Regions from separate parts of the Sodalis sp. RH15 genome, predicted to be linked through region 4. Evidence: predicted binding sites of a transcription regulator. Region 4 holds the regulator's gene; each other region holds the start of a gene.

Region 1 (3,213 bases), 840 kb from region 4:
GGTACAGCTTCGGAGTTGGCGGGCTTACCGCGCCATGGGGTGCTCGGCGGCCACCAGATGGCCGCTACGACCCCATTGTCACGGTCTCCCTTAACACGCTCGGTACAGCTTCGGAGTTGGCGGGTTCGTCAGTCTGGCTGATAGATCAAGGCGATATTATGCTGCTGGCAGTAGTCGTGGAATTTGCGCGGGGGGGACTGATCGGTGATAAGGGTGTCGAAGAGGGTTAGGGTGCCGATGCAGGCGGGTTTGATATTGTCGAACTTGCTGTGATCGGCCACCAGAATTCCTTGCTGCGACAGGGATAAAGCGCGGTGCTTCATGGTGAGCTCATCAAAATTGAAGCAGGTCGCACCGTAGTGAATATCTATCCCGGCGGCGGAAATAAACGCCTTGTCGGGACAGATGTTATCCAGAATGGAATATTGGGTCAGTGGAGTGAATATGCAGTTGGCCGGATGGAATTCACCGCCGCACAGTATGACTTTGCAGTTGGGCAGATCCTGCAATGCCAGGAACGTATTCAGCGAGTAGCAAATGCCGGTGAATGCCAGGTCTTGGTTGATGGCGTCGATAATGAATGGCGTGGTGGTTCCGCAATCAAAAAAAACCGTGTCGTCTTTTTCAATCATTTGGGCCGCCATACGGCCGGTAATGCTTTTTTCTTTAACGTGCTTGGCTTTTTGATCCGACACAAAGTAGTGGGTGACTGAGCTGTTTTTCGGATCGTTGACGACATATCCCCCCAGCAGAACCACCTGCGCCGGCTCGGCGCTGAGATCGCGGCGGATGGTCATTTCTGATACGCCCAGCAGGACGGCGGCATCCTTCAGATGGATTTTGTCTTCCCGCTTTAAAGCCTGTATCAGCCTGTTAATCCTTTCTTCGCGCCGCGTTTCCATAGTGTACCCTGCGTCAATTGTTCCAATGTTCGCCGGTGTGAACAGTCAATATTTGCCGGTGGCTGCTGCGCCCGTCACAATACTTACCCCGGAACTGGTGCCGATACGGGTGGCGCCGGCCAGTATCATGGTTTGCGCGGTCTGACGATCGCGAACGGCGCCGGATGCCTTGACGCCTACGTCCGCCCCAACGGTCTGCCGCATCAGCCTGACGTCCTGTTCCCGGGCGCCGCCGGTGCTAAAACCCGTGGACGTTTTCACAAAGGCCACCTTAAGTTCGCGGCAAATCTGGCAAACTTGCACGATCTGCTCTTCGCTCAACAGGCAGGTTTCCAATATAACCTTCAATGGTGTGGCGGCGCAAACCTGGTGCACTGCCTGTATATCGGCGGTTACCGCGTCGATTTTCCCGCTTTTCAGCCAGCCGACGTTAATCACCATATCGATCTCCCCGGCCCCGGCTTCGATGGCCGCTTTTGCTTCAAAAGCCTTGGCGGCGGTCAGGCCGGCTCCCAGAGGGAAACCCACCACCGAGCACACTTTAACGTCGGTTCCCTGCAGCGCACGGGCGGCGAACGGCACATAACCGGAATTTACGCAGACGGCATAAAAGCCATACTGCTTTGCTTCTTCGCATAAAGCGGCTATTTGCGCCTCGGTGGCGTCCATCGCCAGCAGGGTGTGATCGATATATCGGGGAAAGTCGATTTCTGTTTTGTTCATGAGTGCGTCCTCGTGAGGGATGATGTTAATGTGAAAATAATAACATTATCTAACACCGTTATATAGCCATTTGTCCGTTAATTTTTCTCATGAGATGTGATAGGTGTCATATTATTAACATTTATGGGTTGATAATGTTAGCGTAGTAACATTGAATGCTATGAAAACATTAGAGAGGCAAATGATTATGGATATAGCGGTTATTGGTTCCAACATGGTGGATCTGATTACCTATATCACCGAGATGCCGAAAACCGGGGAGACGCTTGAAGCCCCGGATTTTGAGATCGGTTGCGGCGGTAAAGGCGCTAATCAGGCGGTGGCGGCAGCCAAACTGGGCGCCGGCGTGATGATGATGAGTAAGGTCGGCGACGATCTGTTCGCCGACAATACGGTAAATAACCTGCGCCGGTACGGCGTAGATACCCGCTATGTTGAGAAGGTGCCGGGGGTTTCCAGCGGAGTGGCGCCGATTTTTGTTGATCGGGATTCACATAATCGCATCTTGATCATTAAAGGGGCCAATAACCATTTGACGCCGGCGGATGTTGACCGTGCGGCGGAGCAGCTCAAGGACTGCAAGGTGATTATCCTGCAGTTGGAGATTCCGCTGGCGACGGTGTATCACGCCATCGACGTTGCCCGGCGGCTTCATGTGCCGGTGATTCTTAATCCGGCGCCGGCCAGCCGGGAGCTGGATATTGCTTATGCCTGCCAGTGCGATTTTTTCATGCCTAATGAAACGGAGCTGGAAATCCTGACCGGTATGGCGGTGGACAGCGAAGAGCATATCCTTGCCGCCGGCCGCTCTCTGCTCTCCCGGGGGCTGAAAAACCTGATTATCACCATGGGACACCGCGGCTCGGTGTGGTTGACCGGCGACAGCGTCCACCGGGTGGATGCGGTGCCGGTACAGGCCGTGGATACCAGCGGCGCGGGCGATGCCTATATAGGGTGTTTTGCCCATTACTATGTCGGCAGCCAAGACGTGAAGCAGGCTATGACATATGCCTCGGCCTATGCCGCATTCAGCGTACGGGGCAAAGGCACCCAGCGTTCCTATGCCGACGCCGCCCAGTTCCATGATTTCCTCGCCACCTTACATCAGGAATAACATCATGCACCACAATACGGTACAAATGCCTGACGGCTATCTGAATAAAACACCGCTGTTTCAGTTTATCCTGCTGTCTTGCCTGTTTCCTTTATGGGGCTGTGCGGCCAGTTTGAACGATATCTTGATTACCCAATTCAAAACGGTGTTCGCCTTAAGCGATTTCGCCAGCGCGCTGGTGCAAAGCGCGTTTTACGGCGGCTACTTTCTGATTGCCATTCCGGCCTCGATGGTCATTCGCAAAACCAGCTATAAAGTGGCCATTATGACGGGCCTGTCGCTGTATATCATCGGCTGCGTGCTGTTTTATCCTGCGTCTCATATGGCCACCTACACCATGTTCCTGGCGGCGATTTTCGCCATCGCCATCGGCTTGAGCTTTCTGGAAACTGCGGCCAATACCTACAGTTCGATGATCGGTCATCGCGACTATGCGACGCTGCGGCTTAATATCAGCCAGACCTTTTATCCCGT
Region 2 (3,213 bases), 1.1 Mb from region 4:
GCTTCATTATACTTTTCTTCTTTTATCAGGCGTTTGAAGCGCGCAGAGCCGGTGACATTAGTTCGTTCGCCCACGTTCACAAACAGGGTGTCTTTGTCGATATTAAGGGGTTCCAGCCCCGCCAGGCGGCAGGCCACCGGCCGATCCGGCAGCTGGCGCGGCGGTATGCCCTCAATGGCCCGGACGATGGCGGCGATATGCTCCGGCGTGGTGCCGCAGCAGCCGCCGACGATATTCAAAAAACCGGCGCCGGCCCACTCCTTGATTTGCCTGGCCATAACATCGGGGCCGAGATCGTACTCGCCGAAGGCATTGGGCAATCCGGCATTGGGATGGGCGCTGATGTAACACTCGGCAATCCTGGACAGCTCGGCGACATACTGCCGCAGCTCATCCGGGCCAAGGGCGCAGTTCAAACCGAACGACAGCGGTTTAACGTGCCGCAGGGAGTTGTAAAAGGCTTCCGTGGTCTGGCCGGAAAGCGTCCGTCCCGAGGCATCGGTGATGGTGCCGGAAATCATCACCGGCAACTCTACGCCCATGGCTTCAAATTCGGTTTCAATGGCGAATATAGCCGCCTTGGCGTTGAGGGTATCGAAAATGGTTTCCACCATAATCAAATCCGCGCCCCCCTCAACCAATGCGTGCACCGACTCTCTGTAAGCACTTACTAACTGATCAAAGGTCACATTGCGGAACGCCGGATCATTTACATCCGGGGAAATCGAGGCGGTGCGGTTGGTGGGGCCCAGGACGCCGGCAACATAACGCGGTTTATCCGGAGTGCGCGCCGTCCATTCATCGGCGCACTGGCGTGCCAGCCGGGCGGCTTCGAAATTAAGCTCGCCAACCAGCGACTCCATCTGGTAATCGGCCATGGCGATGGCGGTGGAGTTGAAGGTATTGGTTTCCAGAATGTCGGCGCCCGCTTCAAGGTAGGCGTAGTGAATCGCGGAAATCACCTCGGGCTTGCTGAGCACCAGCAAATCGTTATTGCCCTTCAAATCGCTTGGCCACTGGGCAAAGCGCTCGCCCCGGTAGTCCGCTTCCTCCAACCGGTAGCTCTGGATCATGGTGCCCATGGCGCCGTCCAGCACCATGATGCGCTGGGCCAATTGCCGGCGAAGTCCGTCAGTTCGATTATTCACTATTACCCATCCACCGCAGAAAAATATACCCGTTATACTTCAAGCTGCAGGTGCGTCGCTTTCCTGCAACCCGAATTATCCAGGGTAGAGCGTCTAAAATTGAGCCAAAACAGGCAGAACATCCTAACATAAGTTAAGCGGGAGCGAAGATGGCGGCTCATGAGACTTTTTCAGTTATCGGCTGACAGTTTAAAAAAACGCCACTTAATGTAAAAGTTATGTTTCATAATGCCCTTATAATTTGATGTCGATCACAGAAGAAAATAAAAGTCGTTGATGCCGCTAGAAACCGATAAAAAAACACGCATAATGTTACCGGTAACATCAATGAACTTTAGCAGGCCTCGGAGCCCTACGATGACAACTACATCCAACCATATCTTCGTTTTAATGGGCGTTTCAGGCAGCGGCAAATCCGTTGTAGCCAGCGCCCTGGCCCGCGAGCTTTCGGCCGCGTTTCTGGATGGCGATTTCCTCCATCCCCGCGCCAACATTGAAAAAATGGCGGCGGGCCATGCGTTAAACGATGATGATCGCGCGCCCTGGCTGGCGGCGATTAACGATGCCGCTTTCGCCATGCAGCGCACCAACGCGGTCTCCATCATCGTCTGTTCGTCGCTGAAAAAGCGGTATCGCGATCGCCTGCGGCAGGGCAATGACAATCTCTCCTTCATCTATCTCAAGGGCAGCTTCGAGGTAATTGAAGAACGCATGAAGGCCCGTAAAGGCCACTTTTTCAAATCCGAGATGCTGGTGACCCAATTCGATACTCTGGAAGAACCCGGTGCGGACGAACCCGATGTATTCGTCGTCAATATCGCCCAGCCGGTGGAAAAAGTGATTGACGATACCTTGAATTATATCCGGCAGTTTAATCAGTAAAACGCCGGCTGAAGCCGGCGACCGACGTTGCCGGAACCGCGGTTTCTTCAAAGGATGTAAAGGATTTACATTCACACAGGCCGGATGAGCCCGACTTTTGGCATCCGGCTTTTTAAGTTCTGCGTAGCTGAAACGATTCAACATCGAGGTATGCCAATTTGCACCTCGGTTAAAAGCGACAAAAGACCCGGCCTTACTGGGGGCCGACCGATAACAGCGCCATCAGACGGTTCCGCCAACGACCGATTTTAATAATAAAAGCGTAAAGCATCCTGATGTGCCGTCGGACCACAAATTCTGTTGTTCAGCGCTGCCCGCGAGGGCGGCCCTGAACCGTTCAATCTTAAGTGAGGCATGTATGAATCCTACCGTAGCCCGTGTAACGCAACGTATCATCGACCGTTCAACTGCCACCCGCGCCGCTTACCTGGCGCGCATCGACGATGCGCGCACCAAAACGGTCCACCGCGCCCAGTTGGCCTGCGGCAATCTGGCCCATGGTTTTGCCGCCTGCCAGCCCGACGATAAAGCCGCGCTGAAAAGCCTGACCCATAATGACATCGCCATTATCACCGCCTATAACGACATGCTGTCCGCCCATCAACCCTATGAACATTATCCGGAACGGTTGAAAGCCGCTTTGCATAGCGCCGGCGCGGTAGGCCAGGTGGCGGCCGGGGTTCCGGCCATGTGCGACGGCGTTACCCAGGGCCAGGACGGGATGGAACTCTCGCTCATGAGCCGCGAAATCATCGCCATGTCGGCGGCCATCGGCTTATCCCACAATATGTTCGACGGGGCGCTTTATCTCGGTATCTGCGACAAGATAGTCCCGGGCCTGGTGATGGCGGCGTTATCTTTCGGCCATCTGCCGGCGGTGTTTGTACCGGCCGGCCCCATGGCCAGCGGTTTACCGAATAAGGAAAAAGTCCGGGTCCGGCAGCTCTATGCGGAAGGGAAGCTTGACCGGGCCGCCATGCTGGAAGCAGAAGCCGAGTCTTATCACAGCGCCGGCACCTGTACGTTCTACGGTACCGCCAACTCTAACCAGATGGTCATGGAAATGATGGGGCTGCATCTGCCGGGTTCCTCCTTTATCCAGCCAAACACCCCGCTGCGTGACGCCCTCACAGATGCCGCAGCCGTCCAGGTTACCCGTCTGACGGAAAACAGCGGCAATTAC
Region 3 (3,213 bases), 100 kb from region 4:
CGCACCCTCTCCAGCTTGGTTTCCTCCAAATAGGCCAGCAGATAAAACGAATTTCGTTTCACCAGGGCCACCGACACCGTGCCGCGGGTAATGAATTCACCGGCATGGACACTGAGATTGGTTACCCACCCTTCCGCCGGTGCGCGGATAATGGTGCGATCCAAATCGATTTTCGCCAGATCGCGGGCCGCCACCGCCTTGGCGAGCTGATGGCTTACGGTGATGAAATCGTTATTGGCCTGATCGATCAATTCCTGCGACATGGCGTTGGTGCCCAACCGTACCCGCCGTCCCGCCTCGCGGCGTTTTTCATTCGCCAGCGCCTGATAATAATCCACATCGGCCTGCGCCTCATCCAATGCCTGCTGATAGCGCGGCTGATCCACCACAAACAACACTTGTCCTTGCTGCACCAGCTGATTGTCGCTCACCCGAACGTCGGTGAGCAGGCCGCTGACATCCGGTGCAATGGCTACCACATCGGCGGTGAATTTAGCGTCTCTGGTCCAGGGGGATTCGGTATAAAACACCCAAGCTCGGAAAATAGCGATGGCGGCGATCAGGACCAATAGCAGGGTAATCGCGACTCTGATTATTTTTGTTACAACAGTTTTCACAGCGGCCTCAGACGAAAAGACAAGAAATCAAGTAGTACGTGCAGCAGTACAAGGCGGTATTAAACAGGGCGGGATGCCAGACAAAATCATAGATACCCGTCGGCTGTAGTAACAGGCGCAGCAGGAAAAACAGCGCCATGGACACCAGCAATTCAAAAAATACCGGCGGAAACGACAGGCCGAATATCACCATAACCGGGAGCAAACTCATTACTTTTCCTTAACTTTCCTTCAACCCTCTCCGGCAGACCGGATCAATGTTGACCTCTCATGCGGATTAACCCGGCCCACAGGAATTTTTCACCCGTACTACACAAGGTTAGTCAAAAGCGGGAAGTTTATACCCTAAATAATTCGAGTTGCAGGAAGGCGGCGACGCAGCGAATCCCCAGGAGCTTACTTAAGTAAGTGACGAGGGTGGGCGAGGAAGCCAACATACCTGCAACTTGAAGTATGACGGGTATACCGATGGATATTTTAGATAGACATAATAGGGTTAGACAGATGGGCAGCATCGCATCCCAAATGTAACTGTTTATTAAAAGGCAATAAAAGTAAGGAATATGCAGGGATGCCGCTGTGCGATCTGGTGAACCGATAGGTATATAATAGTCCCGGATGTATAGGATTTTCAACTTTACGTGATCTAAATCACTTTTAACTCAGAGTAAATAATGGAAAGACTTAATCGGATGCGGGTGTTTGCCAAAGTGGTGGAAGGCGGGTCCTTCACCGCCGCGGCCAGACAGCTGCAAATGAGCGTGTCGTCCGTCAGCCAGATCGTGGCCAAGCTGGAAAGCGAGCTGCAGGTCAAATTGATGAATCGCAGCACCCGCAGCATCGGCCTGACGGAGGCCGGCAAAATTTATTACCAGGGATGCCGCCGCATGCTGATTGAGTTTAACGAAGTGCATGAGCAGCTTTACGCCTTTAATAACACCCCCATCGGCACGCTGCGCATCGGCAGTTCATCCACCATGGCGCATAACGTTCTCGCCACCATGACCGCCGAGATGCTCAAAGAGTATCCCGGCTTGTCGGTTAATCTGGTGACCGGCATCCCGGCGCCGGATATTATTGCCTACGGGCTCGACCTGGTGATTCGGGTCGGGGCGTTGCAAGATTCCGGCCTGTTTTCAAAACGGCTCGGCGCCATGCCGATGGTGGTATGCGCCGCCAAGAGCTATCTTGCCGCCCATGGCGCTCCGGAGAAGCCCGGTGATATGGCGAATTTTTCCTGGCTGGAGTACGACGTCCGGCCGGACAGTGAATTTGAGCTCATCGCGCCGGAAGGCATTACCCTCCATCTGGCGCCCCAGGGCCGTTTCGCCACCAACGATTCCCAGACCCTGGTCCGCTGGCTCACCGCCGGCGCCGGCATTGCCTATGTGCCTATCATGTGGGTGCTGGATGAAATCAAGCGCGGCGACGTCGAGATCCTGTTCAACCACTATCTTTCCGATCCGCGCCCGGTATATGCGGTTTATACCCAAAAGGACACACTGCCGCTGAAGGTGCAGGTGTGCATTAACTATCTGCAGGACTACTTTAAAAACGTCGCCACGGTCTATCAGGCATTCCGTCAAGATAGTAATACTTAAATAGGGAGAGGCCCGCCGCCACCGAGCTTGAAATGAACGTGTTAAAGGGAGAGCGCCCCATGGCTCGGTAGGCCCGCGATCGCCGATCGTGCAACGAGCCGGTTAAAGGTATACCGTGCCGATGGCCGCCGGAGCACACAAAGCAGCCCCGGCCCGCCGCACCGGGCCAAACCTCAAGCGGTGCCGCCCACGGTAAGCTTATCCAGCTTCAGCGTCGGCTGGCCAACGCCCACCGGCACGCTCTGTCCTTCCTTACCGCACACGCCGACCCCTTTATCCAACGCCAAATCGTTGCCCACCATGGAAATCTGCCGCATCGCCTCGATGCCGGAACCGATAAGCGTCGCCCCTTTCACCGCGCTGGTGACCTTACCCTTTTCGATCAGATAGGCTTCCGACGTGGAAAAAACAAATTTGCCCGAGGTGATATCCACCTGGCCGCCGCCGAAATTCGGCGCATACAGCCCATATTCAACGCTGGCGATAATATCCTCGGGCGTTGACTGGCCGGCCAGCATATAGGTATTGGTCATACGGGGCATCGGCAAATGGGCATAGGACTCGCGCCGGCCGTTACCGGTAGGAGGAACGCCCATCAGCCGCGCGTTCAATTTATCCTGCATATAGCCTTTAAGAATTCCGTTTTCAATCAGCATATTATACTGGCCCGGCACCCCTTCGTCGTCGATGGCCAACGAACCGCGCAAACCGGCCAGCGTGCCGTCATCCACCACGGTGCACAGCGGAGAAGCCACCAGCTTGCCCATTTGGCCGCTGAATACCGAACTGCCGCGACGGTTAAAATCCCCTTCCAGGCCGTGACCCACCGCTTCGTGGAGCAATACGCCGGGCCAGCCCGCGCCCAGCACCACCGGCATGGCGCCGGCGGGCGCCGAGACGGCGGACAGATTCACCAGCGCGACGCGCACCGCTTCCCGCGCCCAATTGTCCGCACGCACATCGCCGCCGTCGTCCGCCAGGAAAAAGTCATAACC
Region 4 (3,213 bases):
ACAATAAAACCGTGCCGTCCCCCAGATGGAGCTGCAGGGTCGCGGCGGCGATAACCAGGCCGGCCAAGGTTCCCAGCGCCCGATGCTGGATACGTACCCGGGTGGCGTTATAGCCGTTCTGGCTGACAAACATCACCGTCATCAGAATCCAGTAGGGTTTAGGCAGGTTGAACACCAGTCCCAGGCTGCTGCCGATGGCCAGCATAATGCCCAGCCGGGCGGCGTTGCGCAGCGCCATGGATTTGAGCGAACAGTAGCTGCGCAGCGCCTGCCAGAAAGAGAGCCGTTGCTGGTTATCCGCCATGATATCCCGCCGGTAGAGCGGACGTTGCGTCCTGAGCAGCCGGGCGATGCGGCTGAAGTGATAAAAACAAAATTGCCCCACCGGATTATCCGGATTTCGCTGGGCAATTTTTTCCACCGCCGACAGGGCTTCCGCCATGGTGAAACGGCCCGATAACCGATGATAAAGAATATCGTCCGCTACCACCCGCAGCCGGGCGGCAATCAATTGGGCATTATAGCGGATCACCGCTTCAGCGTGACTCTGCTCCACCAGCTTCTGCACTTCGTCCGGCTGATGCAAACTGACGGCGATATGCTCTTGCAGGTCCAGAGCCACCTGAAATGTCCGCAGCAGACGTTTGTACTGAAGCTGATGGTTGGCCGACAGCATATGCAGCTGCTGGTAAATTTGCGCAATCAGATCAATCACCCGCTGCTGCCGGGCAAACAGCGGCGGCAGGGCGGTTTCCGGGTCGGTATGCTGGGTCAGCAGGCTGTATTTCGCCTCGATATAATCCGCGAGCTCTCTATAGAGCAGGCTGAGGGTTTCCCGCATCGGCTGCTCTTTAAGCCATCGGAACCACAGGCCGGTAAACAGCCCGTACCAGGCGGTACCGGCGATATACAGCAGCGGCGGGATCCACACCGGGGCGTTGCCGGTCAGGCCGAGGGTAAAAATGGCGGCGATAAGGGAGGCGGGTAATAACCGCCCGTGCAACGGACTGATTTCACCGGTGACGCCCAGCACCAGCGCCAGGCCCACCATGATAAAGGGCAAGGGTACGTGTACAAAGAGCAGCCACTGGATCAGTACGCTGCTGACGGCGAACAGCGTACCGCCGATGGCCAGGCGTTTAAAAAAGCGTTTATGCAGGGTATCCAGGCCGGCGATGTTGCAACAGGCGGGCACCAGGGAGAACAGCAGGCCGTTCTGCAGGCTGCCGAACAATAGCCCTATCGCCACCGGCAGGCAAAGCACGATGGTTTGCCGCAAGGCATAGTTGACTTCGGGGTGATAGATCAGTCGACGCCACATGCTGCCAACAAGCAGGCGTGGCACAGAGTACCACGCCTGTTTGATTAACGTTTAACGCGTACCGTAAACGACAATGGTCTTGCCGTGTGCGGAGATGAGATTTTGATCTTCCAGCATTTTCAGAATACGGCCCACCGTTTCACGGGAACAGCCGACAATCTGGCCGATTTCCTGGCGGGTAATCTTGATTTGCATGCCGTCGGGGTGGGTCATGGCGTCGGGTTGTTTCGCCAGATTAAGCAAGGTTTGCGCGATACGTCCCGTGACGTCGAGAAACGCCAGATTACCGACTTTTTCCGAGGTGACCTGCAAGCGGCTGGCCATCTGCGCCGACAGACGCATCAGGATATCCGGATTCACCTGAATCAGTTGCCGGAATTTTTTATAAGAAATTTCAGCCACTTCACAAGCGGTTTTCGCACGAACCCAGGCGCTGCGCTCCTGGCCTTCTTCGAATAAGCCCAATTCCCCGATAAAATCCCCCTGGTTAAGGTAGGACAAGATCATCTCTTTACCTTCTTCATCTTTTATCAGCACCGCGACGGCGCCTTTGACGATGTAGTAAAGTGTTTCAGCTTTTTCGCCTTGATGTATTAGCGTACTCTTCGATGGATACTTGTGAATATGGCAATGAGACAGGAACCATTCGAGAGTCGGGTCTGTTTGCGGTTTGCCGAGAACCATTCGCTGTTATCCTCTTTTGTCATCGCTGTCCTTGTTCAGGACATCGTATTCCCTATTACGGCGCTGTTTTATCGATCCATCTCCGTTGTAAACGGAGCGACGTTAGGGAACTTATTAGGGTCTGGTTTTAGTGATGTTCCGATCGCTCTCTTGCCCTTTCATTATCATGAGGTCGATCCAGCCTTGTTTTTAGCATAGGTTTGAAGCAGTGTCTTCTGTTGTCTTGCATCAGCATGAAGTATGTTAGGTAACATTGCCACCTTTCCAATAAAAATGTAGGGTGCAGGAAAAACTTTTTATCTGGAGTCATCATAATGCAAGCACGAGTAAAATGGGTCGAAGGTCTGTCTTTTATAGGTGAATCCGCCTCCGGCCACCAGATTTTGATGGATGGCAACGCAGGGGAAAAAGCGCCCAGCCCAATGGAAATGGTACTTATGGCGGCTGGGGGGTGCAGCGCCATCGACGTGGTATCGATTCTGCAAAAAGGGCGTCAGGATGTGCGTGATTGCGAAGTCAAGCTGACCTCTGAACGCCGCGACGAAGCGCCGAGGTTATTTACCCATATTAATTTACACTTCATAGTTTCCGGCACGGGGCTCACCGACAAAATCGTCGAAAGGGCGGTGGAGCTGTCAGCGGAAAAGTATTGCTCGGTGTCTTTGATGCTCGGCAAATCCGTGAACGTTACCCATAGTTTTGAAGTGCGTTTGCCGTCCTGAATGACGGATGCGTTACCGCGGGCGCGACGCTCCGGCCGCGCCCGGTTTATTCAATGCGTTTGCCTTCCAGTAGCTGCTTTACCAATGGTCCCATGATCAGTTCCATCGCCAGCCCCATTTTCCCTCCCGGTACCACCAGCGTATTGATATTGGAAATAAACGACCCCTGCAGCATCGCCAGCAGATAGGGAAAGTCGATATGATCCAGGCCGCGAAAGTGAATTACCACAAAGCTTTCGTCCAGCGAAGGGATGGCCTTGGCGGCAAAGGGGTTGGACGTGTCCACCGTGGGAACCCGTTGAAAATTGATATGGGTACGGGAAAATTGCGGTGTGATGTAGTTGATATAGTCTTCCATCGATCGCACCACGGAATCCATCACCGCTTCCCGGGAGTGTCCGCGTTCGCTGGTATCGCGCACCAGCTTTTGTATCCATTCCAGGTTGACGATGGGTACTACACCCACCAGGAGATCCACATGCTGCG

Evidence for each region. The regulator CRP, encoded in region 4, controls carbon source genes, mostly activating them, when cyclic AMP is high. The targets are predictions, from matches to a motif close to ATGTGANNNNNNTCACAT.
Region 1: the regulator CRP is predicted to act here: its motif matches at 1,654-1,671, upstream of deoC (deoxyribose-phosphate aldolase).
Region 2: the regulator CRP is predicted to act here: its motif matches at 1,388-1,405, upstream of gntK (gluconokinase).
Region 3: the regulator CRP is predicted to act here: its motif matches at 1,257-1,274, upstream of aaeR (HTH-type transcriptional activator AaeR).

Annotation. Positions count from the first base shown of each region.
Region 1 is NZ_CP178738.1:6,174,913-6,178,125, reverse strand. It holds gene deoR (DNA-binding transcriptional repressor DeoR) at 129-902, opposite strand; gene deoC (deoxyribose-phosphate aldolase) at 948-1,625, opposite strand; gene rbsK (ribokinase) at 1,813-2,739, shown strand; gene fucP (L-fucose:H+ symporter permease) at 2,744-3,213, shown strand, end outside.
Region 2 is NZ_CP178738.1:5,903,342-5,906,554, forward strand. It holds gene metH (methionine synthase) at 1-1,148, opposite strand, end outside; gene gntK (gluconokinase) at 1,506-2,030, shown strand; gene edd (phosphogluconate dehydratase) at 2,389-3,213, shown strand, end outside.
Region 3 is NZ_CP178738.1:916,582-919,794, reverse strand. It holds gene aaeA (p-hydroxybenzoic acid efflux pump subunit AaeA) at 1-617, opposite strand, end outside; gene aaeX (p-hydroxybenzoic acid efflux pump operon protein AaeX) at 625-828, opposite strand; gene aaeR (HTH-type transcriptional activator AaeR) at 1,292-2,218, shown strand; gene tldD (metalloprotease TldD) at 2,392-3,213, opposite strand, start outside.
Region 4 is NZ_CP178738.1:813,311-816,523, forward strand. It holds gene ACL2XO_RS03690 (YccS/YhfK family putative transporter) at 1-1,321, opposite strand, end outside; gene crp (cAMP-activated global transcriptional regulator CRP) at 1,373-2,005, opposite strand; gene ACL2XO_RS03700 (OsmC family protein) at 2,320-2,727, shown strand; gene ACL2XO_RS03705 (phosphoribulokinase) at 2,774-3,213, opposite strand, start outside.